DNA from 2 places in the Mesorhizobium sp. B2-8-3 genome. Region 2 is predicted to be linked to the other one. Evidence: riboswitches for the same ligand, from Rfam matches in the RefSeq annotation. Region 2 holds a riboswitch; the other holds the start of a gene.
The links. Region 2 has a riboswitch for S-adenosylmethionine ahead of FJ418_RS13230 (homoserine O-acetyltransferase). Riboswitches for the same ligand answer to the same signal wherever they lie in the genome.
Positions count from the first base shown of each region.

Region 1 (15,581 bases), on a different contig from region 2:
GGGTACATGGTCGCTATCGACCTAGATCAGGATGATCATGCTCTAGAGCCGGAAGCCGATCCAGACGCGGCGACGCCAGCAGCGGACATGACGCCGGCCATAGCGCCAGTAGCGGCGGCAGACCCGTCTCCAAACGCGGCGACGGCGGCGGCGGTAGTACCGGTCACGGTAATACCGACGGCGGTAATACTGAGCTGGCTGCAGCAGATCGGCCTGGTCATCCTCCTCGTAGATGGCCGGATCCGGCTTGTCCAATTCATCGAGAATCCCGTTGCCTTTGGGGATGCCGGCAACCGCCTTGGCTGGTCCGGCCAGGCTTGCAAGCGCTGCCGCCCCCGCAACCCCAAGCATTCCAGTCAGAAACAACCGACGTTCCATCGAAACCTCCCGAGCTGTTGAGCATCGGCAGCCTTCCCTCACCCGCAACGGGCTCCAGCGAGCGGCCGATCGGTTTGAACGCACAAGTAGCATTCTCGTTCCATTACCCCACTTCGCGCAGGATGAAGTCGTGCAGCATTTTGGCGGCGGGCGAGAGCACGCGATTCTTGACCGTGATCAGGCTGTAGGGCCGGACCTCGATGTCGAACTCGGTCTGCACGACATCGATGGCGCCGGCCAGCCCGTCGCCGCCCTGGATGAACTTGGCGACCTGGATCGAGACCGGCGCGATGGCGTCGGACTGCGCCACCATCACCAAGGTGAGCAACAGCGAAGAGGTGTTGAGGATGCGGTCGGGCAGCGGAATGTCGCGGTTCAAGAAGTTGCTTTCCATGGCCTGGCGAAGCGGCGAGCCGCCGGACTGGAACACCCAGTCATAGCCCGCCGTCTCCTCCAGCCGCACCATCCGGCCGCTCGCCAAGGGGTGGCCGCGGCGCACGATGAGGCAGGCCTTCTCGACGCCGATGACGCGCGATTCGAAGAGCCGCGGATTGAGGTCGTCGGGGATGCGGGCGATGATGAAGTCGTGACGCGACGCGATCAGCTCGCGGGCAAGCACGTTCGAGGTCTCGACCTGCATGGTGATCTCGATGCGCGGATAGATGCGGCGGATCTCACGGATCGCCGGCACGGCCAATTCGATCGCCGGCGCCGTCACCGCGCCGAGGAAGACCGAGCCGCCCTTGCCGGCCTTGAGCTCGGAAATCTCTCGGTCGGCCTCCCGCATCTCGAGCAAAATGGAGCGGGCACGGCGGGCGAGCGCCTGGCCAAAAGGGGTCAGCGTCACGCCGCGCGGCAGCCGTTCGCACAACTTCACGTCGAGCACCGCCTCCATCTCGGCGATCATGCGCGAGGCGGCCGGCTGGGAGATGTTCATGACCTGGGCGGCGGCGCTCACCCGTCCGTGATCGTCCAGGGCGGTGATCATGCGCATATGGCGAAGACTGAGGCCGCTGCGCAGCAGCGTCTCGCCATCTCCCGGCAACTTCTCGTAACTCCCTGAAATCGCATCGGGATCGCGCAATGCCGCCATGGTTTTCGGTCTCTTGTCCGGGTTCTATCAGCTCCTTAAGCTATATCAGTTTCGATATAGCAACCAGCAAAGATCGCATTTGACAGTTATGTCAAAGGGACCCACCCTTCGCGCGTTCCGAGGCGCAACGGTCGGCAACGAGCAAATTCGTATCGATTTAAACTGCGCCGCGGGGCCGATTGGGAGGATACCGGAGATCGATAAAGCCGACAGTGGCGCGCCAGCGCACCTGTTCGGTTGCGCGGCCCGCGAAGCCCCGAGGTGTCGCGTCCATCAACCAGGGAGAGTAATCGTGAAGATCATCAAGACGCTGGCCGCCGTGGCGGCCCTTGGCATCGCCGCCATGACCTATTCGGCGCATGCCGCCGACAAGGGTCTCGTCGGCGTGCTGATGCCGACCAAGACCTCGCAGCGCTGGATCAATGACGGCGACGCCGTCAAGTCCCAGCTCGAAGCGCTCGGCTACACCGTCGACCTGCAATATGCGCAGGACGACATCCCGAACCAGCTCAGCCAGCTGGAAAACGAAATCACCAAGGGCCCGAAGGCGCTGATCATCGCTTCGATCGACGGCACCACCATGGCCGACGCGCTGCAGAAGGCCAATGACGCAGGCGTCGTCGTCGTCGCCTACGACCGGCTGATCAAGAAGACGGGCAATGTCGACTACTACACCACCTTCGACAATTTCGGCGTCGGCGTCATCCAGGCGAACTCGCTGGTCAAGGGCCTCAAGGAGCGTTTCCCGAACACCAAGCCGTGGAACGTCGAGCTGTTCGGCGGCTCGCCGGACGACAACAACGCCTTCTTCTTCTACAACGGCGCCATGTCGGTCCTGCAGCCGCTGATCGATGACGGCTCGATCAAGATCAAGTCAGGCCAGACGGGCATGGACAAGGTCGGCACGCTGCGCTGGCTCGCCGCCACTGCCCAGGCGCGCATGGACAACCTGCTTTCGGCCAACTATTCGGACGGCAGCCGCGTCGATGGCGTTCTGTCGCCCTATGACGGCCTGTCGCGCGGCATCACCGCCTCGCTGCGCGCCGTCGGCTACGGCACCGAAGCGCAGCCCTGGCCGATCGTGACCGGCCAGGACGCCGAAACCGCCTCGGTCAAGCTGATCATCTCGGGCGAGCAGTATTCGACCGTGTTCAAGGACACCCGCGAACTGGCCAAGGCCACCGTGCAGCTGGTCGACAAGGTGCTCTCCGGCGGCAAGCCGGACGGCCTCGACGAAAAGACCTACAACAACGACGTCAAGGTCGTTCCCTCGATCCTGTTGACGCCGCATGAGGTCGACAAGTCGAACTATCAGGCGCAGGTCGTCGACTCCGGCTACATCAAGGCCGACGAGCTGAAGTAATCCAGCCTCGAAGGGAGGGGTCCTGCGCAACGCAGGGCCCCTTTTCGTTCAGAGCCGACCCCGGTATTGTTTTTGCCGGCTTCCGCAGCGTCACGCGCCGATCCGCAACGCGAAGCCGCCGCAGCATGTTGATTTTGCGCACAGGCCTTTCCACGATCGATACCGATTTGGGAGCCGTGCGCCAGGGAGCAGATCCTGATGGCCTCGACGATTTTGGAGATGCGCGACATCACCAAGACGTTTCCCGGCGTGAAGGCGTTGTCGAACGTCAATCTCAGCGTCGAGGAAGGTGAGATTCACGCCATCGTCGGCGAGAACGGCGCCGGCAAGTCGACGCTGATGAAGGTGCTGTCGGGCGTCTATCCGTCCGGCACCTATGACGGCCAGATCATCTTCCGCGGCCAGGAATGCAATTTCAAAGGCATTCACGATAGCGAGCATATCGGCATCGTCATCATCCACCAGGAGCTTGCCCTGGTGCCGATGCTGTCGATCGCGGAAAACATCTTCCTCGGCAACGAGCACGCCAGCTACGGCGTCATCGACTGGGACGCCAACGAGACGCGCACCAGCGCCCTGCTCAAGAAGGTCGGCCTCAAGGAAGACCCCAAGACGCTGATCACCAACATCGGCGTCGGCAAGCAGCAGCTGGTCGAGATCGCCAAGGCGCTGAGCAAGGAAGTGAAGCTTCTGATCCTCGACGAGCCGACGGCGTCGCTCAGCGAAAAGGACAGCCAGGCGCTGCTCGACCTCCTGCTCGAGTTCAAGCGCCAGGGCATGACCTCGATCCTGATCTCGCACAAGCTCAACGAGGTGAACCGCGTCGCCGACAAGGTGACGGTGATCCGCGACGGGCGCACCATCGAGACCCTGCCGAGGAAGGACATCTCGGAAGACCGCATCATCACCTCGATGGTCGGCCGCTCGCTCGACGACCGCTACCCGCCGCGCGAGCCGAAGATCGGCGAGGTCATCTTCGAGGTCAAGGACTGGTCGGTCTACCACCCGATCCATGCCGAGCGGCAGGTGATCAAGAACATCAATATCAATGTGCGCAAGGGCGAGGTTGTCGGCATCGCCGGGCTGATGGGCGCCGGCCGTACCGAATTCGCTATGAGCCTGTTCGGCCGCACCTACGGTCGGCGCATCAGCGGCGAGGTGCTGCTCAGGGGCAAGCCGCTCGATCTTTCGACAGTGAGCAAGGCGGTGGAGAACCGCATCGCCTATGTCACCGAGGACCGCAAGACCTACGGCCTCAACCTCATCGACCACATCAAGCACAATGTGACTTTGGCCAATCTGGGCGGCGTTTCGAGCCGCGGCGTCATCGACGACATGCGCGAGATGAGCGTCGCCAACGACTATCGCAAGAAGACCAATATCCGCGCCTCCAGCGTCTACCAGCTCACCGGCAACCTTTCGGGCGGCAACCAGCAGAAGGTGGTGCTGTCCAAATGGCTGTTCGCCGATCCGGAGGTTTTGATCATGGACGAGCCGACCCGCGGCATTGACGTCGGCGCGAAGTACGAAATCTATACGATCATCGCGCGCCTCGCCGCCGAGGGCAAAGCGATCATCGTCATCTCATCGGAAATGCCTGAACTGCTCGGCATCTCCGACCGCATCTATGTCATGAATGAAGGGCGTATCGTCGGCGAAATGGCGGCAAGCGACGCAAGCCAGGAAAAAATCATGCGCGCCATCGTTCGCGGAGAAGGAAAAGCATCATGAGCACAGACAGCGCTCCCGCGCCGCAAAGCGGCGTCGCCGAGGACGTCAAGCAGGGACAGCGCATCGCCGTCTCGGCGCTGACGACGAATCTGCGCGAATACGGCCTGATCATCGCGCTGATCGTCATCATGCTGTTCTTCCAGTACACGACGTCGGGAACGCTGTTCAAACCGGTCAACCTCAGCAATCTGGTGCAGCAGAACTCGTTCATCATCGTGATGGCGCTCGGCATGCTCCTGGTCATCGTCGCCGGCTATATCGACCTCAGCGTGGGATCGGTCGCCGGTTTCATCGGCGCGCTCGCCGCGATGATGATGGTGATCTGGCCGCTCGGGATATTCTCGAATCCGCTGGTGGTTTCGATCATCTGCCTGATCGTCGGCGGCCTCATCGGCGCCGCGCAAGGCTACTGGATCGCCTATCACCGGATACCGAGCTTCATCGTGACATTGGCGGGCATGCTGATCTTCCGCGGCATCTGCCAAGCGCTGCTCGGCGGCGGCTCTTCGGTCGGCCCGCTTCCGCCCGACTTCAAGGCGCTGAGCTCCGGCTTCATCCCGGACGTCATCGGCCCGCTGACGCTGATCCCGCCGACGGTGAATGCCGCCGGCAAGACCATCGTCGGCAGCGGCTTGACGCTGCACATGACGACGATCGTGCTGGGTCTGGTCGCGGTGCTCGCCTACGCCTATTTCGGCTTCAGGACGCGGCGCAAGCGCGAGCGGCATGGCTATGAGGCGGAGCCTTTCCCGCTGTTCGTCGTCAAGACGCTGGTCGGCAGCGCGCTGGCGCTGTTCCTGGTCTTCCAGTTCGCGAGCTACAGGGGCCTGCCGGTCGTGCTCCTGGTGATGGGCGTGCTGATCTCGCTGTTCGTCTTCGTCACCAAGCGCATGACCATCGGCCGCCGCATCTACGCCATGGGCGGCAACGCCAAGGCCGCGCAGCTTTCGGGCATCAACACCGAGAGGCTGACGCTGCTGGTCTTCATCAACATGGGCGTGCTTTCGGCGCTGGGCGGCCTGATCATCGCGGCGCGCCTCGGCCAGGCCGTGCCGGCGGCCGGTCTCGGCAGCGAGCTCGACGTCATCGCGGCCGTCTTCATCGGCGGCGCCTCGGCGATGGGCGGCGTCGGACAGGTGATCGGCGCCGTCGTCGGCGGCTTCATCATGGGCGTGATGAACAACGGCATGTCGATCATGGGCGTCAATGTCGACTGGCAGCAGGTGGTCAAGGGCCTGGTGCTGCTCGGCGCCGTCATCTTCGACGTCTACAACAAGAACAAGGCCTGAAGGCCGGAAGCGGATTTAAGGAGGCATACGGGTTTCAGATCGCGAAGCTGCCGGCAACCCGTCGGCGCCGAGAGTCCAGCAAGGACCCGGGCTCGCGAACGCAATCCGGACGAAGCGTTTCAACCGTGGCGGGGATTGCTCCGCGCCGCGCCAGTCAAGGCTTGCCCGCGGGCGGCCGGCAAAATGAGAGAGGATTTCAACATGCTGATCTCCCAGATCCTCGACGACGCCGAGACGATCCGCGTCGTCGCCCGCAACGGCGGCGGCAAGACAAGGATCATCAACGGCGCGCGCAGCGTCTATTCGCTGGCGATGGAGGCCGCGCGCACCGGCACCGGGCTCGAAGCGCTGATCGAGCGCAAGGGCTATGGCGAGACGGTCGATCTCGATGCCGCCTACAAGAGGGGCAGGCTGGTGTCGCCGATCAACCACCCCGATCCCGCGCATCTGCATCTCACCGGCACCGGCCTGACGCATCTCGGCTCCGCGGCGACGCGCGATTCCATGCACAAGAAGCTCAGCGAGGGCGGCGAGGAGGAGCTCACCGATTCCATGAAGATGTTCCGCATGGGGCTCGAAGGCGGCAAGCCCGCCAAGGGACAGGTCGGCGTGCAGCCTGAATGGTTCTACAAAGGCAACGGCACGATGGCGGTGGCTCCCGGCGCGCCCCTGATGTCGCCGGCCTTTGCGCAGGACGGCGGCGAGGAGCCGGAGATCGCCGGCATCTATGTGATCGGCGACGACGGCGCGCCGTTCCGTGTCGGCTTCACGCTGTCGAACGAATTCTCCGACCACGTGACGGAGCGGGTGAACTACCTGTTCCTCGCCCACTCCAAGCTGCGCAACGCTTCGTTCGGTCCGGAGATCCTGATCGGCGACCTGCCGGCCGACATCCGCGGCGGATCGCGCATCTGGCGCGACGGCAAGCTTTTGTGGGAAAAGCCGTTCCTGTCCGGCGAAGCGAACATGTCGCACACCATCGCCAATCTCGAGCACCATCATTTCAAATATTCGGCCTTCCGCCAGCCGGGCGACGTGCATGTGCATATGTTCGGCACGGCGACGCTGTCCTTCGCCGATGGCATCAGGACCGAGGCCGGCGATACGTTCGAGATCGAGGCAAAGGATTTCGGCCTGCCGCTGCGCAACCCGCTGGAGATCGAAAAGCCGGTCAAGGTGGCGGTGAAGGCGTTGTGAGAGCGTGACCTCCCCCAAGGGGGAGATCAGCAGTTCAGACCTTAGCGCGCGGCGCGAAAATGCTTGGAGAGCTTCAGGCCCTGCGCCTGGTAGTTCGAGCCGAGATCGGTACCGTAAAGAGCCTGCGGGCGCTGCAGCATGTGCTCGTAGACGAGACGGCCGACGATCTGGCCGTGGTCGAGGATGAACGGCACCTCGTGGCTGCGCACTTCCAGCACCGCCCGGCTGCCGCTGCCGCCGGCGGCGGAATGGCCGAAGCCCGGGTCGAAGAAGCCGGCATAGTGGACGCGGAACTCGCCGACCAGCGGATCGAAGGGCGTCATCTCGGCGGCGTAGAGCGGCGGCACGTGCACCGCTTCGCGCGAGACTAGGATGTAGAATTCGTCGGGGTCGAGCACGAGTTCGCCGGCGCCGCTCTTGTAAATCGGCTCCCAGAAATCGACGACATCCTGCGCGGCACGCTTGTCGACATCGACCAGGCCGGTGTGGTGCTTGCCGCGGTAGCCGACAAGGCCGTCCTTGTCGCCGTCGAGGTCGATGGAGAGCGCGATGCCACCGCCTGAAATATTGGGCGGCTCGGTGGCGACCAGCATCTCGGCGCGGTGAAGGTCGTGCAGCTCGCTCTCCGAAAGCACCGCGTTGCCGGTGCGGAAACGGATCTGCGACAGCCGCGAGCCGGCCCGCACGACGATCGGGAAGGTGCGCGGGCTGACTTCGAGATAGAGCGGCCCGTGATAGCCGGCGGCGATCTTGTCGAACTCGTGGCCGCGATCGGTCATCACCCGGGTGAAGATGTCGAGCCGCCCGGTCGAGCTCTTGGGATTGGCGGAAGCGGACACATTCGAGGGCAGCGCCAAGCTTTCGAGCAGCGGCACGATGTAAACGCAACCCGTCTCCAGCACCGCGCCCTCGGCGAGGCTGAATTCATGCAACTTCAGCCGCTCGAGCTTGTCGGCGACCCGATGATCGGGCCCCGGCAGGAACGAGGCTCGCACGCGGAAGGCCGTGTCGCCGAGCCTCAGGTCAAGGCTGGCCGGCTGGATCTGGTCAGCGTCCAGCGCGCGCGGCGACTTCAGCGCACCGGACTGGAACAGCGCGGAAATATCCTGGTCGGGAAGAATGCCTGTCTGCCGCAAAGTCTTACTCCGCTCTGCTGGTACAAACCTCTTAATGAAGCCGGCAATTGACGCAAGCGCGGCGCGGGTCTAAAGGGTCGTTATCCCGTGGTGATTTGGCCGGTCGGCTTGCAGCCACGTTAAACAAGTCGCTAAAGGACCGTCGAGCCGCAAGGCTATATGGACCGGTTGCGACTTCGCGGCCGGTTTTTTTGTGTCTGGAAGCAGGGCTATGAGCACCAAGAAGCGCAACTGGAAACCTCAGACGGCACTCGTGCATGACGGAACGCTGCGTTCCGGCTTCGGCGAGACATCCGAGGCGATGTATCTCACCCAGGGCTATGTCTATGAGACCGCGCAAGCCGCGGAAGCCCGCTTCAAGGGCGAGGAGCCCGGTTTCATCTATTCGCGCTACGCCAACCCGACGGTCGACATGTTCGAAAAGCGCATGTGCGCGCTCGAAGGCGCCGAGGATGCCCGCGCCACCGCTTCCGGCATGGCGGCCGTCTCGGCCGCGTTGCTGTGCAGCGCCAAGGCCGGCGACCATATCGTTGCGGCGCGTGCCCTGTTCGGCTCCTGCCGCTGGGTAGTCGAGACGCTGGCGCCGCGCTACGGCATCCAGGCGACACTGGTCGACGGCACCGACATCACCAATTGGGAAAAGGCGATAAGGCCGAACACCAAGCTGTTTTTCCTCGAAAGCCCGACCAATCCGACGCTGGAAGTGGTCGACATCGCCGCGGTTGCCAAGCTCGCCAATTCCATCGGCGCGCGCTTGATCGTCGACAATGTCTTCGCCACGCCGCTGCAGCAGAAGCCGCTGCAGTTCGGCGCCCATATCGTCGTCTATTCGGCGACCAAGCACATAGACGGTCAGGGCCGCTGCCTCGGCGGCGTCATCCTGTCCGACAAGAAATGGATCGACGAAAACCTGCACGACTATTTCCGCCACACCGGTCCCAGCCTGTCGCCGTTCAACGCCTGGACGCTGTTGAAAGGGCTGGAGACGCTGCCGTTGCGCGTGCGCCAGCAGACCGAGAGCGCCGGCAAGATCGCGGATTTCCTCGCCGGCCGATCGGAGATAGCCCGCGTCATCTATCCGGGCCGGGCCGATCATCCGCAGGCGGATGTCGTCAAGAAGCAGATGTCGGGTGGCTCGACGCTGATCTGCCTCGACGTCAAGGGCGGCAAGCAGGCGGCCTTCGCCTTTCAGAACGCGCTCGACATCGTGCTGATCTCGAACAATCTCGGCGACGCCAAGAGCCTGATCACCCATCCGGCGACGACCACGCACAAGAACCTGAGCGACGACGCGCGGGCCGAACTCGGCATCGGGCCGGGCACGCTCAGGCTCTCCGTCGGCCTGGAGGACGCCGACGACCTGCTGGAGGACATCGAGCAGGCGCTGAAGGCGGCCAAATAAGACCTGTAGCGGCGACCGTCACTACACAGGACCTTAAAGCGCGTCGCGCTGAAGCGGATTCAGGCGACGCGCTTTGAGGCTTTGTTTCATGCATGTCGTTATCGCAAAACCGATGCACACTTTTGCGCGACATGCATTAGGCAAGCTCTTCCAGTTCGGTCATCGCCTTGGTGCGGATGGTCATGGCGTTGCCGCGCCATTCGACGGCGCCGCCGAACCAGGCGCGCGCCCAGATGGCGGGCAGCATCGCGTCGCGCGTGAGCATCGCGGTGACGCTGCGCGGCGACAGGTACCAGCCCTTCGCAAAGGCCAGCAGGCATTCCGGCAGGTAGGCGATCGCCAGCACGCCCAAGGCCGTCGTGGGCAGGCTGACGCCGGCGCTTGCCGCCGCAATCAGCGCCAGCAGCAGCGGCACCGCGGCGCCGGTCAGGATCTCCGGCGCGAAGAACAGCGGGAAGGTGACGCGGCGCAGCCGCGCCCAGCGCGCCTGGCGCGACCATATCTCGGCGAGCCGGCGCTGGCCGAGCGGCTGCTCGAAAGGCGAAGCGACGAGATTGACGCGCAGGCCCAGGCTGTTGACCAGCTTGGTGGCGGCCGCGTCCTCGGCGATCTCGGCGGCCAAAGCCTGGATACCGCCATTGGCATCGAGCATCGGCTTGTTCCACAGCATGCTCTTGCCTTGGGCGAAGCCGAGCCCAAGCGCCTCGCCGGCATACTGCCAGCGCGCCTGCAGCGTGTTGAGGAAGGCGCATTCGACTTCGGCCCAAAACCCATCCGGCCGCGAGCCGATCGGCGTCGAGCAGACGAGGCCGGTATCCGGGCGCCATGCCGCCATCAGGTGCTGGATATAGTCCTTCGGCATCAGAACATTGGAATCGGCAAGGACCACCCAATCGTGCCGCGCAGCCTGCCAGCCCTTGATGCAGTTGTTGAGCTTGGGGTTGGCGCTGACGCGGTCGTCGCCGATCAGGAGTCGCGCCGGCATCTTCGGATAGCGCGCGATCGCCGCATCGATCAGTTTGACCACCGGGTCTTCGGCATGCGCGACGCAGAAGATCAGCTCGTAGCGCGGCCAATCGAGCGAGAAGGCGCGCTGCAGGGTCTCCTGCGTGAACGGCTCGACGCCGCGCGACGGCACGATGATCGAGACCGGCTGTGCGCCGACGGGCGGCGCAATGACATGCCGCCATTTCAGCCGCGACGCGGCGAGCAGGATACTGGTGAGATTGGACAGAAGAAGGGCTGACGAAGCCAGGCCGGCTGCGATAGTCAGTTCCATCGAGATCTGGTCACTCTCTATCTCTTTGTTTTCACGCAATTCCGGAGGGAAAACTGCTCACACTTTTCCTGGAATTGCTCTCGGCCGCATGCGCCCATTTCATCAGTTACAGAGCGCCCGAGTCGCCCGGCACGGTTTGTGCACACCAACATTGTCATGTGTCACTTAAATGACATTGTTTTTCGGCACGTGCGCTACAAGGCTGGCAGGATGGTCGGCGTTGCGCGTCCAACAGCGAAGCGCAACGAATGTTCCGCAGCGGCAACCGGAGTGGCCCATGTATCGCGCAGTGACGCGCAACATCGAAGTGCTGGTCAGGCCCTTCTATCTGGAGGATCGCTCCGATCCGTCCGAGAACCGCTATGTCTGGGGCTATCAGGTGACGATCGACAACCGCTCCGACGAGTTCGTGCAGCTTGTGTCGCGCTACTGGCACATCACCGATGGTCGGGGCCGGGTCGAGGAGGTGCGCGGCGCCGGCGTCGTCGGCGACCAGCCGGAACTCAATCCCGGCGACAGCTACCAGTACACCTCGGGCTGCCCGCTCTCGACGCCGTCGGGCATCATGGTCGGCCATTACACGATGCGCAACGGCCGCGGCGAGACGTTCGATATCGCCATTCCGGCTTTCTCGCTCGATATGCCGGGGACAAGGCGCACGGTGAATTAGGCGACAGCGTCTTTCTCCCCGTCCACGGGAGAAATGCCCGGAAGGGCAATGAGGGGCAGCGCCAAACTTCTGGGATTTTTTGAGGCAGACGACCGCGTCGCCAGCGTGTCGCTATCACCACCAACCAAGGCGCCGCCCCTCATCCGTCACTTCGTGACACCTTCTCCCCGTGAAACGGGGAGAAGGAAAGGTTCCTACTTCACGAATTCGGCCGGGTCGAAGTCGTATTGCGTCGAGCAGAACTCGCAGGCGACGTGGATGCCGCCGTCCTCGGTCGAGTCCTTGATCTCCTGGGCCGAAAAGCCTTCGAGAATGCCGCGGATCTTGTCGCGCGAGCAGGAGCACTGGTCGGCGACCGGCACGCCGCGAAAGACGCGCACGCCATGTTCGTGGAACAGCCGGTAAAGCAGCCGCTCGGCGCCCACGGTCGGGTCGATCAACTCGGTCGGCTCGATCGTGCCGAGCAGCGCCAGCAACTCCTGCCAGGAATTGTCGGCCGGGTGGTCCGCAACGTCACGCGGATCGCCGTCGCCACCGGAAATATCGGGAACGCGCATGCGCTCCGGCGATTGCGGCAGGAATTGCGCCAGGATGCCGCCGGCGCGCCACTGCTCGCGTGCGCCCGCCGGGCCGGGCGTGACCAGCTTGGCGACCGACATCTTGATCTCGGTCGGGATCTGCTCCGACTGCCGGAAATAGGTACGCGCGGCATCCTCCAGCGAGGTGCCGTCGAGCTGGACGATGCCCTGGTAGCGCTGCGTATGCGCGCCCTGGTCGATGGTTAGAGCCAGGACGCCGTTGCCGAGCAGCGTCTGCTGCGAGGTCTCGCCGGCGGCGGTCAGCGCCTGCAGCCGGTCGGCATCGAAACGCGCATAGGCGCGCAGCGCATGCGGCGTGGTGAAATCGGCCACCAGCATGTCGACCGGACCGTCGGTGCGGGTCTGCAGGATGAACTTGCCTTCGAACTTCAGCGAGGTGCCGAGCAGCACGGTGAGCACGCAGGCTTCCGCCAGTAGGCGGGCGACCGGTTCTGGGTAATTGTGGCGGCTCAAAATAGCGTCGAGCATCGGCCCGAGCTGCACGGTGCGGCCGCGCACATCGAGCGGCGCGACCTCGTAAGGCACGACGTGATCGTCGCCGGCGAAGCCAAATTCACCGAGTTGGGGTTTATGCTCAGCCAAGGTCTGGGTTTCCAACATGACAAAACTCCGGGGCGCAGCCATGCAACCCGATGAGCCGCATGCGTCGAAGCGCGTTCAATTTACGTGATGGCCCGCAAATAGGCATCACATATCCCCAGATCAAGTTGAGCCCGATCGGGCCGGAAGCGGTCAGGTCGGCTCCTCTCAAGCGCCCAGGCACCAAGCCAGCACCGCCTTCTGGGCGTGCAGCCGGTTCTCGGCCTCGTCGAAGACCACCGAATGCGGCCCGTCGATCACCTCGTCGGTGACCTCCTCGCCGCGATGCGCCGGCAGGCAGTGCATGAACAAAGCATCGGGCTTGGCCTTTGCCATCAGCGCCACATTGACCTGATAGGGCAGGAAGACGTTGTGGCCGCGGGCGCGATGCTCTTGGCCCATCGAGACCCAGCTGTCGGTGACGACGCAGTCGGCCTTGTCGACGGCCTCCTCGGCGGACCTGGAAAACCGGACCTTGCCGCCATTGGCTTTCGACCAGTCGACATATTTCTCGAACGGTTCGCTGCCTTCCGGCACCGCGACATTGAGATTGAAGCGAAACCGCGCCGAGGCTTCCAGGAGCGAATGCAGCACATTGTTGCCGTCGCCGGTCCAGGCGAAGGTCTTGCCGGCCACCGGTCCGCGATGTTCCTCAAAGGTCATGATGTCAGCCATGAGCTGGCAGGGGTGCGTGTCGTCGGTCAGCCCGTTGATCACCGGAACGGTGGCGTTCTCGGTGAGCTCCAGCAGCCGGTCATGCGAGGTGGTGCGGATCATGATGGCGTCGACGTAACGCGACAGCACCTTTGCCGTGTCGGCGATCGTCTCCGACCGGCCGAGCTGCATCTCGGTGCCGGTCAGCATGATAGTCTCGCCGCCGAGCTGGCGCATGCCGACATCGAAGGAAACGCGCGTGCGCGTCGACGGCTTGTCGAAGATCATGGCCAGCACCTTGCCATCGAGCGGTTTTGAACGCTCGCCCGCCTTGAGCCTGGTCTTTCGCGCCACCGCGTCGTCCAGCATGATGCGCAGGTCGCCTGCGGAAACGGCGGATAGATCGGTGAAGTGGCGAACACTCATCGGCAGGTTCCAGAAATTATTTGGCGGCTTCGGCCGCAATCGCGTCGGTCAGGCTCTTGGCGCCACCGCGAATGCGCTCCAGCGCCTCGCCGATCTCCTCGTCGGTGACGGTGAGCGGCGGCAGGAGGCGGATGACGTTGTCGCCCGCCGGCACGGCAAGCAGGTGCTGGTCGCGCAGCGCCATGTTCACCTTGGTGTTGGGCATGGCGCATTTCAGGCCGAGCATAAGGCCGGTTCCCCTGATGCCCTCGATGACATCGGGGAATTCATCGGCCACCGCCGCAAGGCCCTGCTTCAGAAGCAGCGCCTTGCGCTGCACGTCCTCGAGGAAGCCGTCGGCCAGGACAATGTCGAGCACGGCGTTGCCGACGGCCATCGCCAACGGATTGCCGCCGAAGGTGGTGCCGTGCACGCCGGCCGTCATGCCGGTCGCCGCCTCGTCGGTGGCAAGGCAGGCGCCCATCGGGAAGCCGCCGCCGATGCCCTTGGCGATCGCCATCAGGTCGGGTGTGACGCCTGTCCATTCATGCGCGAACAGCTTGCCGGTGCGGCCGATGCCGCACTGGACCTCGTCGAAGATCAACAGCAGGCCATGCTTGTCGCAGAGTTGCCGCAGCCGCTTCAAGGACTGCGTCGGCACCGGCCGTATGCCGCCCTCGCCTTGCACCGGCTCGATCAGGATTGCCGCGGTCTCCGGCGTAATCGCCTTTTCCGCGGCGTCGATGTCGTCGAAAGCCACCTGGTCGAACCCCTCGACCTTCGGGCCGAAGCCTTCGAGATATTTGTACTGGCCGCCGGCGGCGATCGTCGCCAGCGTGCGGCCGTGAAAGGCGCCCTCGAACGTGATGATGCGGAAACGCTCGGGATGGCCCTTGACGAATTGATAGCGCCTGGCCGTCTTGATGGCGCATTCCAGCGCCTCGGCGCCGGAATTGGTGAAGAACACCTTGTCGGCAAAGGTCGCTTCGGACAGCCGCTCGCCCAGCCGGCGCTGTTCCGGGATCTCATAGAGATTGGAGACGTGCCACAGCTTGGCGGCCTGCTCGGTGAGCGCCGCCACCAGATGCGGGTGGCTGTGGCCCAGCGAATTCACCGCGATGCCGCCCGCGAAGTCGAGATATCGCTCGCCCTTGTCGGTGATCAGCCAGGTCCCCTCCCCGCGGTCGAAAGCCAGGGGGGCGCGAGCAAAGGTCTCGTAAAGCGCCGAACCGCTCATTATATGCGTCTCCGGAACCGGAAATCAAAAAAGCCGCCAATGCGGCGGCCTTTGCGGCTTATCATGTTTTTCGGCCATGAAGTCAACGAAAACGTCACGCAGAAGCGCGTGGCGAACCTCCGACGCCACGCCGGCTCATAAGTAGACCGGCAAGTTGGGGAAAACCGAAAAAACCGAATCGTGTTGCCCTGGGGACTCTTGTCACCGAGTCAGCGCATAAGGTATTTGTAGTCGAGAAATAACTAGATTTCGTGCGGCGGACCTAATCACCCGGTATATGTGGTGTCGTTTGCCCGGCGGGAGCCGGGTCGGGAACGGATTCTGACTACCGCACGCCTCAGCAGGAGCGCGGCCCCATGAACTGGACTGACGAGCGGGTAGAACTTCTCAGGAAACTGTGGTCGGAGGGCCTGAGCGCCAGCCAGATTGCCGCACAGCTTGGCGGAGTGAGCCGCAACGCTGTCATCGGCAAAGTGCATCGCCTGAAGCTGTCGGGCCGCGGCCGCGCGACGGCCGCCCCGGCGCGCCAGAAAAAGGCGACGCAAGGCGCCACAATGCAGAAATCGGTG
Region 1 is NZ_VFTW01000002.1:223,102-238,682, forward strand. It holds gene FJ418_RS03950 (protamine-2 (modular protein)) at 43-378, opposite strand; gene FJ418_RS03955 (LysR substrate-binding domain-containing protein) at 482-1,471, opposite strand; gene chvE (multiple monosaccharide ABC transporter substrate-binding protein) at 1,764-2,834, shown strand; gene mmsA (multiple monosaccharide ABC transporter ATP-binding protein) at 3,033-4,565, shown strand; gene mmsB (multiple monosaccharide ABC transporter permease) at 4,562-5,854, shown strand; gene araD1 (AraD1 family protein) at 6,056-7,051, shown strand; gene FJ418_RS03980 (2'-deoxycytidine 5'-triphosphate deaminase) at 7,093-8,187, opposite strand; SAM riboswitch at 8,265-8,342, shown strand; gene FJ418_RS03985 (O-succinylhomoserine sulfhydrylase) at 8,399-9,589, shown strand; gene FJ418_RS03990 (ceramide glucosyltransferase) at 9,726-10,868, opposite strand; gene apaG (Co2+/Mg2+ efflux protein ApaG) at 11,146-11,538, shown strand; gene FJ418_RS04000 (Hsp33 family molecular chaperone) at 11,733-12,761, opposite strand; gene argF (ornithine carbamoyltransferase) at 12,885-13,796, opposite strand; gene FJ418_RS04010 (aspartate aminotransferase family protein) at 13,813-15,012, opposite strand; gene FJ418_RS04015 (GcrA family cell cycle regulator) at 15,369-15,581, shown strand, end outside.
Region 1: linked by a shared signal. The riboswitch ahead of FJ418_RS03985 (O-succinylhomoserine sulfhydrylase) and the one ahead of FJ418_RS13230 (homoserine O-acetyltransferase) in region 2 are both predicted to bind S-adenosylmethionine.

Region 2 (15,581 bases):
GCAAAGACGCTTGCCGTGGCTTTGCTGGCCGTGCTTGCCGCCATGCAGGGCGGTCCGCTGCTGCTCGTCGCGGCGCTGGGCTTGAGCGCCGTCGGCGACGCCTTCCTGTCGCGCGACGGCGAAAAGGCTTTTCTCGGCGGGCTGGCGAGCTTTCTCACCGGCCACATCGCTTATGTCGCGCTGTTTTTGCAGGCGGGCGGCGGCCTCGGCCTGTTGAGCGCCGAATCCTGGCGGGGCGCGATTGCGCTCGCCATAGCCGCATTCAGCATCGTCATGCTTGCCGCGCTCTGGCGCCGCGTCGGCCCGCAACTGCGTATCCCGGTTGCCGTCTATGTCGCGGCGATCCTCGCCATGGGCATTTCGGCGCTCACCACGGACAAGGTATGGGTCATTGCCGGCGCGGTGCTGTTCATCGCGTCGGATGGGTTGCTGGCAACCGAGCGCTTCCTGCTTGCGGCGATCTCGCCGCATCGCGTGTGGATGCGCTACGCGGTCTGGGTGCTTTATTACGCGGCACAGCTGGCGATCACGCTGGGATTTCTTCTCAGTTAGGCGATCTTCGGCTGCCAGCCCGGCTCGGCCAGCTCGAAGGCGGCGAAGTCGAAGCCCGGCGCCACGGTGCAGCCGACCAGCGTCCATTCGCCGAGGCTGCGCGCCGATTGCCACCAGCCGGCCGGCACGACGATCTGCGGCCGCTCACCGGCGGCAAGGGCCGTGCCCAGCACCTGCTCGACGACCATGCCCGCGCCTTCCTCATGCATCGATAGTGCCAGCGGCGCGCCGGCATAAAAGTGCCAGACCTCGGCCGCGTCCTTAACCCGATGCCAGGCCGAAAGCTGGCCCTGCTCGAGCAGGAAATAGATCGCGGTCGAATGACCGCGCGAGCCGCCTGCGGCGTCGCGAAAGGTCTCGGCATACCAGCCGCCCTCGGGATGCGGCTTGAGGCCTAGCGTTGCGATGATCTCGGCGGCGCTGGTCATTGGCGGTCTTTGCTGCGACGAACGTCGAGCCTTTTGGTCGACATGCGGTGGAACTAAAAATTGTCCTTGCGCTTGCGGATCTCGGCAAACACCTCGGCGTCCGAGGCTTTCTCCATGCCGAGATGCTTGCGGATCGCCGGGTCGTGCCAACGCAGGAACGGGTTGGTCGACAACTCCTCGCCGATGGTCGTGGGCAATGTCGGCTTGTTGTCGGCGCGCAGCGCTTCGATCTTAGCCGCGCGCTGCTTCAGCAGCGGATTGCCCGGGTCGACCGTCACCGCGAAGCGGGCGTTTGCCAAAGTGTATTCGTGGCCGCAATAGATGGCGGTTTGCGCCGGCAGCGCCGTCAGTTTCTTCAGCGATTCATACATCACCGGCGGCTTGCATTCGAACAGGCGGCCGCAACCCAGCGCGAACAGCGTGTCGGCGGTGAAGGCCACCTTCGAGGCCGGCAAATAATAGGAGACATGGCCGGCGGTATGGCCGGGCGTCTCGATGACTTCGACCCTTTCCTCGCCAAGGCGCACGACCGACCCCTGGCCAACCGTCTCGTCGATGCCGGGGATCTTCGCCTTTTCGGCTTCCGGGCCGACGATGCGCAATTTGAAGCGCTCCTTCAGCGCCAGATTGGCTTCGACATGGTCGGCATGATGGTGCGTGGTGAGGATCAATGTCGGCGTCCAGCCGGTGCGCTTGATCGCGGCCAGGATCGGCGCCTCTTCCGGCGCGTCGATGATCGCCGTCTCACCGCTCTTCGAATCGTGGACCAGCACGCCGAAATTGTCGGTGCGGCACATGAACTGCTCGATTTCGACCGGCATCGCATGTCTCCCTTTGTCGTCGCAGACATAGGGCGGGCGGGCGCCGATGTCATCCGCGTTTGTTGAGCCTGGCGCGTTTGTTGAACCGGGTGCCTTTGTTGAACTTGGCAGGCTTCACGGCTACCGTCCCGCGCATGCATTCGGATATCGTCGACCTGCGCTCCTTCTACTCGTCCACGCTCGGCCGCCTGGCCGAGCATTCGATCACCATGGCGTTGTCGTCCATATGGGCAACCGTGCCCAATGAGCGGCTGGTCGGCCTCGGCTATACGCTGCCATGGCTGGAACGCTTCGGCGCCGATGCCGAGCGCGTCTTCGCCTTCATGCCGGCGACGCAGGGCGCGGTGGTGTGGCCGGTGTCGGGGCCGACGGCGACGGCGCTGGTCTTCGACGAGGAACTGCCGCTGGTCGATTCCTGCATCGACCGCGTGCTCCTGGTGCATTCGCTCGAACATGCCGAAAACCCGCGCGAGACGCTGAACGAGATCTGGCGCGTGCTGTCGCCGGCGGGCAGGGTCGTCATTGTCGTGCCCAACCGGCGCGGTGTCTGGGCGCGGTTCGAGCACACGCCCTTCGGCAATGGCCGGCCGTTCTCGCGCGGCCAGTTGACCGAATTGCTGCGCGAGGCGAATTTCACCCCGGCGACATGGAGCGACGCGCTGTTCTTCCCGCCGTCGCCGCGGCGTTTCATGATGCGTTTCCACAATGTGCTGGAGAGAGCCGGCCGGCGGTTCTGGCCGATCTTTTCCGGCGTCATCGTCGTCGAGGCGCAGAAGCGGCTCTACCAGGGCGTGCCGGTCGCGCAGCGCGCCTCTCGCCGCGTCTTCGTGCCGGTCTTCTCGCCGCAGGGCGCAACGCGGCTTGGCCGGCATGCGGCCGACGGCGCGCCCGGCCCAGTGACGCGTTCGTGATCGCCGCCGCGCCTTGCATCGCGCAGCGATCGTCACCCTATCTGAGGGCATGCTCGATCTGAGGATGCTCGCTTGGCGCGGTGTTCGTGACCGCCGAGGAAACCAGGAATATCCTTCATGGACAACCAGACCGATAAAAAGCCAGGTCCAAAAAAGGCCGCCGTCTCGGTCGAGGCGAGCAGCCTCGCCGACCAGGTGGCGACGATCAAGCTGGGGTTGAAGGCCTCGCCGGTGCGCAGGCAACTTGCCTGGGTCTCCATAGGCATCGTCGCGGTCATCATCGCAACCTCGATCGGACAGGTTCTGCTCAACCGCTGGAACCAGCCTTTCTACGATGCGCTGGCCCGGCGCGACATGGCTGCTTTCCTGCACCAGCTTCTGGTCTTCGCGATGATCGCCGGCGGGCTTCTGGTGCTCAATATCGGCCAGACCTGGCTCAACCAGATGATCCGCCTGCGGCTGCGCGAGGCGCTGACGCTCGACCTCATCGATCAATGGATGCGACCGGCGCGTGCCTTCCGGCTGGCCAATGCTGGCGCCATCGGCGTCAATCCCGACCAGCGCATGCAGCAGGATGCCGCTCACTTGTCGGACCTGTCGACGGATCTCGGTGTCGGCCTGCTGCAGTCGTTCATCCTGCTTGTCTCCTTCATCGGCGTGCTGTGGCAGCTGTCTTCCGGTTTCGTGTTCCACGTCGGCGGCTATTCGTTGGCGATACCGGGCTACATGGTGTGGGCCGCGTTCCTCTATGCCGGCATCGCCTCGTGGCTGAGCTGGCTGGTCGGGCGTCCGCTGATCAGTCTCAACAGCGAGCGCTACACCCGCGAAGCGGAGCTGCGCTCCTCCATGGTGCGGGTGAATGAGAATGTCGACGCGATCGCGCTCTATCATGGCGAGCCCGATGCCCGGCGCCGGCTCGAGCTCGACCTCGGCACGGTGCTGGGCGCCATGCGGCGCATCTTCACCGCGCAGATCAACCTATCCTGGGTGACCGACACCTATGGCTGGATAACGGTGGTGGCGCCCATCCTGGTGGCTTCGCCGGTCTATTTCTCGGGCGACATCTCGTTCGGCGGGCTGATGATGGCGGTCGGCGCCTTCAACCAGGTTCACTCGTCCCTGCGCTGGTTCATCAACAATATCGGCAGCATCGCCGACTGGCGCGCGACGCTGATGCGGGTGGCCGATTTCCGCATCGCGCTCACCGAAACCGACGCGCTGCATGACACGGAAAAACGCATCCGGTTCGGCGAAAACGCCAATGGCAGCCTGACCTTCGACACGCTTGAGGTGGCTTCGCCGGAAGGCTGCACCAAGCTTGCCCAGACGGACGTCGAGATCCACGCCGGCGAGCGCGTCATGATCACCGGCGAGCCGGGGGCCGGCAAGACATTGTTCTTCCGGGCCATCGCCGGCCTGTGGCCATGGGGGAGCGGCCGGATCGGCCTGCCGGCCGGCGAGACCCCCATCTTCGTGCCGCGCGTGCCTTATTTCCCGGCCGGCACGCTGCGCGAGGTGCTCGATCATCCGAACGGCGAAGCCCCGGCCGGCGATGCCGAGATCGCGGCGGTGCTTGCCGAGGTCGGCCTCGACCGGCTGGCAACCGCCCTTGATCATCCCGGGCGCTGGGAACGCGAGCTCAGCGACGACGAACAACGGGCGCTGGCCTTCGCCAGGCTCGCCTTGCGCAAGCCGAAATGGGTGATCATCGACGAGGCGCTCGATGCGTTCGACGGGCCGACGTTGCGGCGGGTTCTGGCCATGCTTCAGAAGCGCCTGCCCGAAACCGCGATCGTCAATATCGGACGTGGTCAGCACAACAATCAGTTTTTTCCGCGCTCGCTGAACATCGTCAAGGATACCGGCGCGCCGGCGCTGAAACCCGCGCGAGTCAGGGCCGGGGCGATCGAACCGCCGCCTCCGGCGGCTCGCCGCAAGAAGGAAACCACTGAAGCATAGGGCGTTTCACCGTTCCGCGGAAAACGGCTCTATCTCTTTGTTTTCACGCAGTTCCTGACGGAAAAGTGTGCAGCGGTTTTCGTCGGCGTCGCGTCAAGGAGGCAATCAGACCGCCCGGGCGCCATATTTGGCGCGGAACTCGTCGTAGCAGTCGCGCCGCCAGCGGCGGCCGACGACATAGCCGCGCAAGAGTTCGGCGGGCGAGTAGCCGAGCGACTTGGACGACCGGTTGGCGTGATAGCCCGAAAACGCCTGCGGCAACCTGCCCTTGAGGATATCGGCGATGATCTGGCGCGCAATCATGTAAGGCGGAACGTCGGGATAGCGGTCGGCGATATAAGGATGCTTGTCGATCAGACTGGCGTAGGCCTCGACATAGCCGTCGCGGCGGCCGGAGATCGAATTCTCCGAATTGTACTTCTTCCAGTCGATGTCCTCGGACAGCAAGGCGCCGCTGCGCTGGGCAAAGCGCAGCAGCAATTCGCGATCCTGCATGCGCGTGATGTCGCTGTCATAGCCGCCGATCGCGAGCAGCGACTCGTGCCTTGCCGTGATCGCCGAGCCGGCAATGAAGATGGTCTGCGAGACCAGGGCACGCTGCAGCGTGCTCTTGTCCAGGAAAGCGTCGCGATTGATGCATTTGGTGCTGCGGCTGCCTTTCAGCGACAAGAACGAGCTGATGAGGACTTCGAGCGAGGGATTCTGGTCGAAGCGCGCCAGCGTCCGCTCCAGCCGATCGGGCAGATAGACGTCGTCCGAATCGAGGAAGGTCACGACCGGCGCCCGGGCGCGCTCAATGCCCGCATTGCGCGCGGCATTGGCGCCGCGCCATTTGGCGCCGACATAGATCAGCCTCGGGTCGCGGATTTCGGCCAGCGCGGCGGCCGTCCCGTCGGTCGAACCGTCGTCGACCACGATGTGCTCGAAGCGCGTAAGTGTCTGCGCCAGAACGCTTTCCACCGCGCGCACGACCTGGCTACGCCGGTTGTGGGTCGGCGTGATCACTGAGATCAGCGGAACGTCCTGGTTCGACATCGGGCTGCCACTGCCGGTCGGATCTAGCGTTTGTCGGATGGGTCTGATGGCTATCCTCGCGTCCCACCTCTGATTTGCGACAGACGCTACAAAAAAGCCACGCTTGTGTCACGCAAAGCTATCCGAGAAACGCCGAATTAGTGGCTTTTCCGCAACATTGCGGTTTGATGGCAACACAATCGACGTTCTGGCTATGCGACAGCCCGCCGGGCGATGGCTTAAGGGTCGGTGTTGTCTCGATGACGTCCAAGGTAATCGACCGGACTACCTGACTTTTGCATGATGACCCAACGAGGCCGGCCGATCGGCTTCAGTCCCATGAAGGAGCAGGATCATGACCGCTTACGCCGTTGCCCACATGCGCCAAGTCACGTCGGGTCCCTGGATGATCGAGTACCTGGAGAAGATCGACGCCACGCTGGCGCCGTTCGGCGGACGCTTCGTCGTCCATGGCGGCGATGTCGAGGTCGTCGAAAACAACTGGCCCGGGCATCTGATCGTCATCGAATTCCCCGACAGCCAGCATGTGCGGGACTGGTACCGGTCGCGCGCGTATCAGTATCAACAGATCCTCGAGTTGCGCACCCACAATTCTGAATCCGACGTGATCTTCGTCGACGGCGTCGAGCATCCGCACAAGGCTATGGATGTGCTTGGCTAGCAGAACAGCGCGCCTTTCCTGGAATTGCCCTAACTGTGCACGACATAGTCGGGCACGATTTCAGGCTCGTCGCGAACGAGCCCCACCGCCAGGCTGAAATGGCCGAGAAATGCGAAAGTGTAGAACGTCAGGCCAACAATCGCCGCGAAGGGAATTTGCCAGACCGGCATGCCGGTCTGCGGTGCGAGGTTGACCACGCGCCGCAGCGTGCGCCACGACATTGTCCCCCAGCGCGTGAATGATTTGACGATACGCTGAACCCTGCCAGGCGCGTGGAGCTCGACGAATTTTCGATCGGCGTCCCTGCCGGTCACCAGAGCGCGCCAAAAGAAGAACCGCCAGCCGCGCGGGGAATAGTGGTGAACGCGCGCGTCCACATTGACTATCTTGTGGCCTTCGCTCCAAAGCTCATGCATCAGCAACGTGCAAGAGACCTTGAAGCCGTTGTGTGCTGGAAATGGGTGGCTGGATATCCAGTCGTGCCGAAAGGCGATGTTGTTGGCGTTGAGAGCACGTTTGGCTGCAAATTTTTTGTCCCCTTCGGCCAGGGGAAAGAACCAGAGCAGAGCAAAGGTCCGCGAGAAGAAGTCGTCGTGCAAAAGATAGGTGTAGCCGTTCACGCAGACGGTTTCCGGCCGTTTGAAGGGCGTCAACAGACCTGAAAGCCAATTTGGTTCGGCAACCGAATCCGAGTCGACGAAAACCACGATGTCGGCTTCGGTCAAAAGGACGCCATTGTTCTTGAGATCGTAGTAGCGGCCACCGGCACAGGCCGCGAAGACCAGCTCGGCGACTTGACCCAAGTGGGGTGCTTCGGCCTCGAACCTGCTGCGCAGCAAATCGCCGTCGGATGGCTCTCCGGCATGCGATATGATGACCGTGGGCCTGGCCATGCCGGCTTCGGAAACCGAGGCAATCTCGCGTGCGAGCGCGTTCAACCCTACGCTGACCTCAGCCCAGTCGATGAAGTTGGCATTCTCCATCTCGAGGACAACCGAATAGGTTGGTCGTTCCGCCATCATGTTCCACCCCGCCCGGCGCGAGGCTTAGCAAAAAGCCCGGGGCGAAGCCACCCGTCAGCGCCTCAACAAAAACACCGCCTGCTGGCCGAAGAAGTTCCAGAACCACCAGGGCATCGACAGGCCGATCTTCTGGCCGTTGGCGTCGAGCGCGGTCGCTTTCTCGACCGTCGCGCCGAGTTCCTCGCACAGGTTGACGAAGTCGCGAATGGTGCAGAAATGGATGTTGGGCGTGTCGTACCAGGAGTAGGGCAGGTCCTTGGTGACCGGCATTCTGCCCTTGATCAGCAGCGAAAAGCGCACGCGCCAGTGGCCGAAATTGGGGAAGGAGACGATGGCGCGGTTGCCGATCCGAAGCAGCTCGTCGAGCACGACCTTCGGGTTGCGCGTCGCCTGCAGCGTCTGCGACAGCACGACGAAGTCGAAGCCCTTGTCGGCGTAGAATTTCAGATCCGTGTCGGCGTCGCCCTGGATAACCGATAGCCCGCGCGCCACGCATTCATTGACGCCGCGCTGCGACAGTTCCAGCCCGCGGCCGTCGACCTGCTTGGTCTCCTGCAGGAGTTCCAGAAGCACGCCGTCGCCCGAGCCGACATCGAGGACGCGCGAATTGGCCGGAATGAGATCGGTGACGACCTCGAGGTCGACACGCTGGGCGCGATTGACGCTCATGGCCTTGCCTCCTGCATGGCGCGCGATCCGGCTCCGAAAAGTCTGCAACTTTCTGCGTTCGCTGACCTTCGGTTCGGGGTCATGCGCCGAGCCCCCTGGCGCGGGCGGCCGACGCGATGAAGCCGTTGATGGCCGCGAACAGCTCCGGCTCGTCGAGCAGGAAGGCGTCGTGGCCGCGATCGGTCTCGATCTCGACGAAGGAGACGGAAGCGCCCGCCGCGTTCAAGGCATGCACGATCGATCGGCTCTCCTCGGTCGGGAACAGCCAGTCGCTGGTGAAGGAGACCAGGCAAAAGCGCGTCTTGGTGCCGGCGAAGGCGTCGGCGAGGCGCCCGCCGTGATCGGCGGCAAGGTCGAAATAGTCCATCGCGCGGGTCAGATAGAGGTAGGAGTTGGCGTCGAAGCGGTCGACGAAGGTCATGCCCTGGTGGCGCAGATAGCTTTCGATCTGGAAATCGGCGTCGAAGCCGAAGGTCAGCGCCTCGCGGTCCTGCAAATTGCGGCCGAACTTGCGGTGGAGCGCTGCTTCCGAAAGGTAGGTGATGTGAGCGGCCATGCGCGCGACGGCGAGCCCCTTTTCCGGCCGCTTGCCGAAATCGAGATATTTGCCGCCATGCCATTCCGGATCGGCCATTACGGCCTGTCGGCCGACTTCATGGAAGGCGATGTTCTGCGAGGAATGGCGGGCGCCGCTGGCGATCGGCAGGGCGCAGAACACACGCTCCGAATAGCTCGCCGCCCATTCCAGCACCTGCATGCCGCCCATCGAGCCGCCAAGCACGCAGAACAGCTTTTCGATGCCGAAATGATCGACCAGCATCGCCTGCGCGCGCACCATGTCGCGGATGGTGATGATCGGCAGGTCGAGCCCATAAGGCTTGCCCGTCGCCGGATTGGTCGAGGCCGGGCCGGTCGAGCCGAGACAGCCGCCGATGACGTTTGCGCAGATGACGAAGAAGCGGTTGGTGTCGATGATCTTGCCTGGGCCGATCAGCACTTCCCACCAGCCAGGCTTGCCGGTCACCGGATTGGTATTGGCGACGTGCTGGTCGCCCGTCAGCGCGTGGCAGACGAGGATGGCGTTGGAGCGCGCGGCGTTGAGCGTGCCATAGGTCTGGTAGGCGATCTGGAAAGGCGAGAGGATGGTGCCGGCGTCGAGCTTCAGCGGCTTATCGGGGCCGAACTGCAGCACCGGGCTCGACGGATGGTCGGCCTCGTCCTTGGTCCTTGCAGCGCGCTGAGCGGCCATGTCCATCCTCATCCTGTCCCGCATCGGTCTCGTCCCGATGCGGTGTCCGGCCGGCGGCGGACAACAAAAAACCGGCATTGCCGTCGCAAAGCCGGTTACAGGTTGCAAACGGCCCTTTAGCGAGTTGTTTAACGTGGCTGCAAGCCGACCGGCCAAATCACCACGGAGAAGTCTGGCAGTTCTTCTAGGACCAGCGCAGCGCTTCGTCAACGGGTAGCCCTCGCGGCGCTCCAGTCGGTTCACCGCACCCAAGCAGGCCATTTCCTGCCAAGCCAACACATGGCCTGCCTTGTCTTGTCGCAGTTTCTTGCCGGAAAGCCGTGTGACGCCTTCACGGAATCTGTTCAGCGCTTCGACGCAACACCTAATTCGCTGCGCCGCCAGGCCGAAGGCGAAATGCCAACGGATCGCCTGAATTCGCGACCGAAATGATAGACGTCGCAAAAGCCGCATGTCTCGGCAATCTCGGCGATCGGCTGGTCGTCCTGCACAAGCAGCGACTGCGCGTGCATCAACCGCTCGCGCATCAGCCACTGATGCGGGCTGGTGCGAAGATAGCGCTGAAACATCCGCCGGGTCTGCGACGGCCCGAGCCCGGTGACGGCCGACAGGGCCGACGCGGTCCATGCGAAACCGAGCGCCCCGCGCATCGCTTCGATACCGGAAGCGAGCGGTTTCGGCAGGTCGTCGCTATCCGGCCCCGCCAACGCGCGATCGATCAGGAGCAGGAATTCGGCAACCAGTTGCGAAAGGCGCAGATCGAGGCTGGCGTCGCGGCGGCGCAACGCGGCAAACAGGCGCTCGAACCACGGGACTGGAGTTGTTCCCTCGGCGAAGCTGGCGCGCGGCGTGCCCTCTCCGAACAGCTTGCGCCGCAGGATGGCGGGCTCCGGGCCGTCCAGCCTGAACCAAAGCACCGTCCAAGGATCCCGGGGATCGGCGGAATGGACGTGCGGAGCCTCGTTCGCCATCCAGACCAATTGACCAGCCCCGACGTCTATCCTTTGCCCAAGCGTTTCGACATAGCCGGCGCCGGCAAGACAGTAGATGATGTCCTGTCCGGGATAGACGGCGCGTTCTATCCGGTAATCCGGTCCAGCGGCGACTTTTCCGGCGCGCAGCACGCTGAACGCGGCGCGGGTCCAGGCCGGGGCTGGCACATAGTGGAAACTCTCAATTACGGACGTTCTTTTGTGCATGCGCGTTTTATACAAAAAATACGTTCCCTTTGTCCATTTTGTTCCTCGGCGGAGGGGCTAAATTCTCCTCAAGAGCCTGGGATTTCCGGCCGGAAACGGATCGGGAGCAGGCCTTCAAAAAGGTTCAGGGGCGACCGTGCCGCATCGCGGGACGCTTTGGGGTTCCAGGGAGAATACCGATGCTCGCGATGACCAGACATGAAGCCGAGCTTTACGCTCGCGACGGCTACATCATTCGCCGTGGCCTGCTGGGCGCCGGTGAAGTCGCCAACTTTCGCGACCACGCCCGCAAGCAGCTCGCGGAGGAGCAGAGCAAGGGCGGCGTGATGTCCAAGGGCGACAAGGAGGGCAAGACCACGCTGCTGAAGATGTGGACCAAGGCCGAAGACGACAAATACGGCCTGCTGGCCCGCGACGAGCGCATGGTCGATCTGGCCGAGGACGCCGTCGGCAAGCCGATCTACCTCTACAGCCACAAGATGACGATGAAGCAGCCCAACGAAGGCGGCGCATGGGAATGGCACCAGGACTTCGGCTACTGGTACAATTACGGCTGCCTGGCACCGGAAATGATGAGCATCTACGTCGCGCTCGACAAGGCGACCCGCGAAAACGGCTGCCTTCAGGTGCTCAAGGGCACGCACAAGCTCGGCCGCCTCAATCATATCCGCGAGAACGAGCAGACCAATGTCGAGCATGAGCACCTGGAAGCTGCCCTGAAGCGCTTCGAGCACATCTATGTCGAGATGGAGGCGGGCGACGCCCTGGTCTTCGACGGCAACCTGCTGCACCGTTCGGACGCGAACCGCTCGGACACGTATCGCTGGGGCTATATCTGCTCCTACAACGCGGTCGAGAACGCGCCCTTCAAGAAGGTGCGCGAATACGGCAACTACGAACAATTGCGCAAGGTGCCTGCCGGTTCTTTCCAACAGGCTTCATGAGCAAGCGCGACCGGGTAGAAGCCCGGCTTGAGGACATCGAACCGGGCTTGGGCCCAGGCCGCGGATCGATGGGGAGATGAAGAACAGCGACGGACGGCTGCAGCCGTCGCGCCGCCGTCGAGGGAGGAATGGGATGGCCGATACGGTCAGGAGCGGCGCGCGCGCGGCAGCCGCAGGCCGGTTTGAATTGTCGCGACTCTTGCGGGTCCGTGAGGCTGGCGTGTTCATCGCGCTGGTCGTGATCTGCTTGTTCCTGACCTTCGCGACCGACAGCTTCCTCACGTCGCTGAACCTCTTGAACATAGGCCGACAGGTTTCGCTGCTCGGGATCATGGCGGTCGGCATGACGTTCGTGCTGATCTCCGGCGAGGTGGATCTGTCCGTCGGATCGACCTACGCCTTTTCGGGACTTGCCACCGGCATGCTGATCGTCGCTGGCTGGGGGCTGTTGCCGGCGCTCGCGGTCGGCCTCTTCGCCGGCGCCGTCATCGGCGTCATCAACGGTATCCTGTCCACCTACGGCCGCCTGCCCTCGCTCATCGCCACGCTCGGCATGCTCAGCATCGTCCGCGGCGCCGCGCTCATCCTGACCAACGGCCAGCCCGTCACCGTCAACGCGCGCAACGGCGCGCTTCCCGACGTTCTCGACACCTTCAACTTCATGGGTCAGGGCTATCTGTTCAGCATCATTCCGATGCAGCTCGTGTTCTTCGCCGTCATCGCCGTGCTGGCATGGCTGGTGCTTTCCTATTCGAACTTCGGTTTCAGGGTGTATGCCGTGGGCGGCAGCGCCAAAGCGGCGCGCGTGTCGGGCATTTCCGTCAACACCGTGAAGATCTGGGCTTTCGTGCTGATGGGGCTGCTCGCCGCCTTCGCCGGCATCCTCAGCCTCGCCTTCCTGCCCAGCGGGCAGGCCGGCCGCACCGGCCTCGGGCTGGAGCTCGACGTCATCGCCGCGACCATCGTCGGCGGCGCCTCGCTGTCGGGCGGCGAAGGCACCATCCTTGGAACCATACTCGGCGTGCTGATCATCGGCGTGATGCGCAACGGCCTTGTGCTGATGGGCGTGTCGCCCTTCGTGCAGGAACTGATGATCGGCCTCGTCATCATCATCGCCGTCGGCATCGACAAATGGACAACGCGCCGCGCGGCCTAGAACCGGATTCAGGTTCAGGCCGCATCAACCTGAAATCTGAATCCGGTTCCAAATCAGGGAGATAGAGCATGATGTCGTCCGAAAACCGCTGCACACTTTCGGCATCATGCTCTGAGGGCAATCAAGCCAAACAAAAAAGGGAGGACTATCCATGAAAATCAGACACGTCATTCTCGCGGCGGCGCTCAGCCTGCTGCCCACGCTCGCGCATGCCGAGGCCAAGCTCGCCGATTTCTCGCTCGCCGATCGCATCAAGGCCAAGATTGCCGCAGGCCAGCCGCTCGACATCTACGTTTCCTACCATGACGTCTCGAACGAATTCGCGCCGTTCATGAAGGCCGGCGTGCAGCGGGCGGCGACCGAGGACAAGGTCAGCGCGCAGTTCATTGGCCCGGTCGGCGCCGATGCCGACGGCCAGATCAGCGAGATCGAGACGCTGATGGGCAAGATGGACGGCCTGGCGATTTCATCGGTGTCGACCGACGCGCTGGCGCCGCTGATCGACAAGGTGATCGCCGCCGGTATCCCGGTCGTCACGTTCAACACCGACAATCCCGAAAGCAAGCGCCTAGCTTTCGCCGGGCAGGATCTCGTGCAGTCGGGCCGTGAGGCCGGCAAACTGATGGCCAAGGTCCTCGGCGGCAAGGGCAAGGTGATGATCACCACCATCGACGCCGCCGCCCAGTGGTCGCTCGACCGTGAAAAAGGCGCGCGCGAGGCGCTGAAGGCCGAGCCCGGCTTAGAGGTGGTCAGCACGCTGAACACCGGCACCGATCCGCAGAAGATCTATTCGGCGATCGAGAACGCCATGCTGGCGAACCCCTCGATCTCCGGCATCCTGTCGCTGGAGTGTTGCTCCACTCCCGCCGCCGGCACCTGGGTCGAGCGCAATAAGGCGGCCGACAAGGTGAAGGTGGTCGGCTTCGACCTGCTCGACCAGACCGTGCAGCTCGTGCAGAGCGGCGACGTGCAGGCCACCATCGACCAGGCTCCGGAAAAGCAGGGCTTCGCCGCGGTCGACCTCCTCGTCCAGTTCCTCAAGGGCCAGACGATCGAGAACCTCGACACCGGCGTCGGCGTCTACACCAAGGAGAACATTGCCGAGGTGGCCAAGAAGTAACAATGCCAGCGTGACGGGCCGGCGGGCCGCAGGTTCCGCCGGCCCGTCGAGCCAGCTCGATGACGGCCGCCCCCTCCTTCGCAAACATCGTCGAGATCGCCGGCGTAACCAAGCGGTTTCCCGGTGTGCTCGCGCTTGACCGTATTTCCGTCGGCTTCCGGGCCGGCGAGGTTCACGCCGTGATCGGCGAGAACGGCGCCGGCAAGTCGACGCTGATGAACATCCTGGCCGGGGACCTGCGCCCCGATGGCGGCAAGCTTCTGGTCGAGGGCAGGGAAGTGAAACTTTCCTCCCCGCTCGATAGCCGCGCCCACGGCATCACTGTCGTCTATCAGGAGTTGGCGCTCTGCCCGACGATGAGCGTGGCCGAAAACATCATGATGTCGGACATGGCGGCGCGCTCTGCCGTTTCGTTGCTGCCGCGCGATATGATGCGGCGGGAGGCGCGCGATGCGCTCACCCGGCTCGGCATGGGCGGCCTCGACCCCGACACCAAGGTCGGCCGCCTCTCGGTCGCCGAGATGCAATTGGTCGAAATCGCCGGCGCCATCCGCCAGAATGCCCGCGTGCTCGTGCTCGACGAGCCGAATTCGGCGCTTTCCAAACGCGAAAGCGAAAGGCTGTTCGAGGTCGTCAGGCAGCTCCGCGCCGAGGGCGTGACCATCATCTACGTATCGCACCATCTGCGCGAGGTGCTGGATATCGCCGACCGCGTCACGGTGATGCGCGATGGCCGCACGATCGTGACGATGGACAATGAGGGCCTGTCGGAGGACCAGCTCATTCGGGCCATGGTCGGCCGCGACCTCGACGCCGCCATGCAATGGTCGCTTCAGGTCGAACCCAGGCCTGAAGACGAGGATACCGTGCTGACAGTCGAGAAGCTCGAGGCGGCGGGGCTGGAGGACGTCAGCTTCAGCGTGCGCGGCGGCGAGATCCTCGGCATCGGCGGACTTCCCGATTCCGGCAAGGACGGACTTGGCGACGCGCTTTTCGGGCTCTGCACCCGGCGCGGCAAGGTCACCATCGACGGCAAGGAACTGCGCGGCGCCGATCCACTTGCCGCGATCCGCCTCGGCATGTCCTTCGTTCCGGCCGACCGGCGCGGTTCCGGCGGCCTTCTGCAGATGAGCGTGGCCGACAATGTCGTCTCCGCCTCGCTGCCGCGCTTTTCGCTGGCCGGCTTCGTGCGGCGCGGCGCGGTGAAACGCGAGGCCCGCGCCCAGGTCGCGCGGCTCGATGCGCGGATTTCACATCTCGGCCAGAAACTGGGAACGCTTTCGGGCGGCAACCAGCAGAAGATCATCCTCGGCCGCAGCCTCGTCACCAATCCGCGCGTGCTGGTGCTGCACGAGCCGACACGCGGCATCGATGTCGGCGCCAAGTCGGAAATCTACTCGATCCTGCGCGGCATCGCCGGCGAAGGCATGGCGATCGTCATGATCTCTTCGGAGATACCGGAGTTGATCATGAATGCCGAACGAGTGCTTGTGCTGCGCGACGGCCGCCTGTCGGGCGAACTCACCGGCCAGGCTATCACCGAGACGGCGATCCTCGCATGCGCCATGACATCGTGAGACGGGAATGCGGATGACCAAGCCAAAGATAACCATCGTCGGCAGCTTCGCGGTCGGGCTGACCATGCGGGCGCCCAAGCTGCCCATTTTCGGCGAAACCATGCTCGGCACCGATTTCGACATGGGTCCGGGCGGCAAGGGGTCCAACCAGGCCGTCGCAACGGCGCGTCTGGGCGCTTCGTCGTCGCTGCTCGCCATCCTCGGCACCGACAAGCTCGCCAGCATCGCCACCGATCTCTATGCAATCGAAGGCGTCGACACCGGCCTTGTGAGCACGC
Region 2 is NZ_VFTW01000007.1:22,514-38,094, forward strand. It holds gene FJ418_RS13185 (lysoplasmalogenase family protein) at 1-552, shown strand, start outside; gene FJ418_RS13190 (cupin domain-containing protein) at 549-980, opposite strand; gene gloB (hydroxyacylglutathione hydrolase) at 1,034-1,801, opposite strand; gene FJ418_RS13200 (methyltransferase domain-containing protein) at 1,936-2,712, shown strand; gene FJ418_RS13205 (ABC transporter ATP-binding protein/permease) at 2,830-4,671, shown strand; gene FJ418_RS13210 (glycosyltransferase family A protein) at 4,777-5,706, opposite strand; gene FJ418_RS13215 (DUF1330 domain-containing protein) at 6,041-6,367, shown strand; gene FJ418_RS13220 (glycosyltransferase) at 6,397-7,389, opposite strand; gene metW (methionine biosynthesis protein MetW) at 7,444-8,058, opposite strand; gene FJ418_RS13230 (homoserine O-acetyltransferase) at 8,138-9,307, opposite strand; SAM riboswitch at 9,404-9,481, opposite strand; gene FJ418_RS13235 (AraC family transcriptional regulator) at 9,652-10,506, opposite strand; gene FJ418_RS13240 (phytanoyl-CoA dioxygenase family protein) at 10,695-11,450, shown strand; gene FJ418_RS13245 (ABC transporter permease) at 11,584-12,606, shown strand; gene FJ418_RS13250 (sugar ABC transporter substrate-binding protein) at 12,758-13,726, shown strand; gene FJ418_RS13255 (sugar ABC transporter ATP-binding protein) at 13,786-15,303, shown strand; gene FJ418_RS13260 (ribokinase) at 15,317-15,581, shown strand, end outside.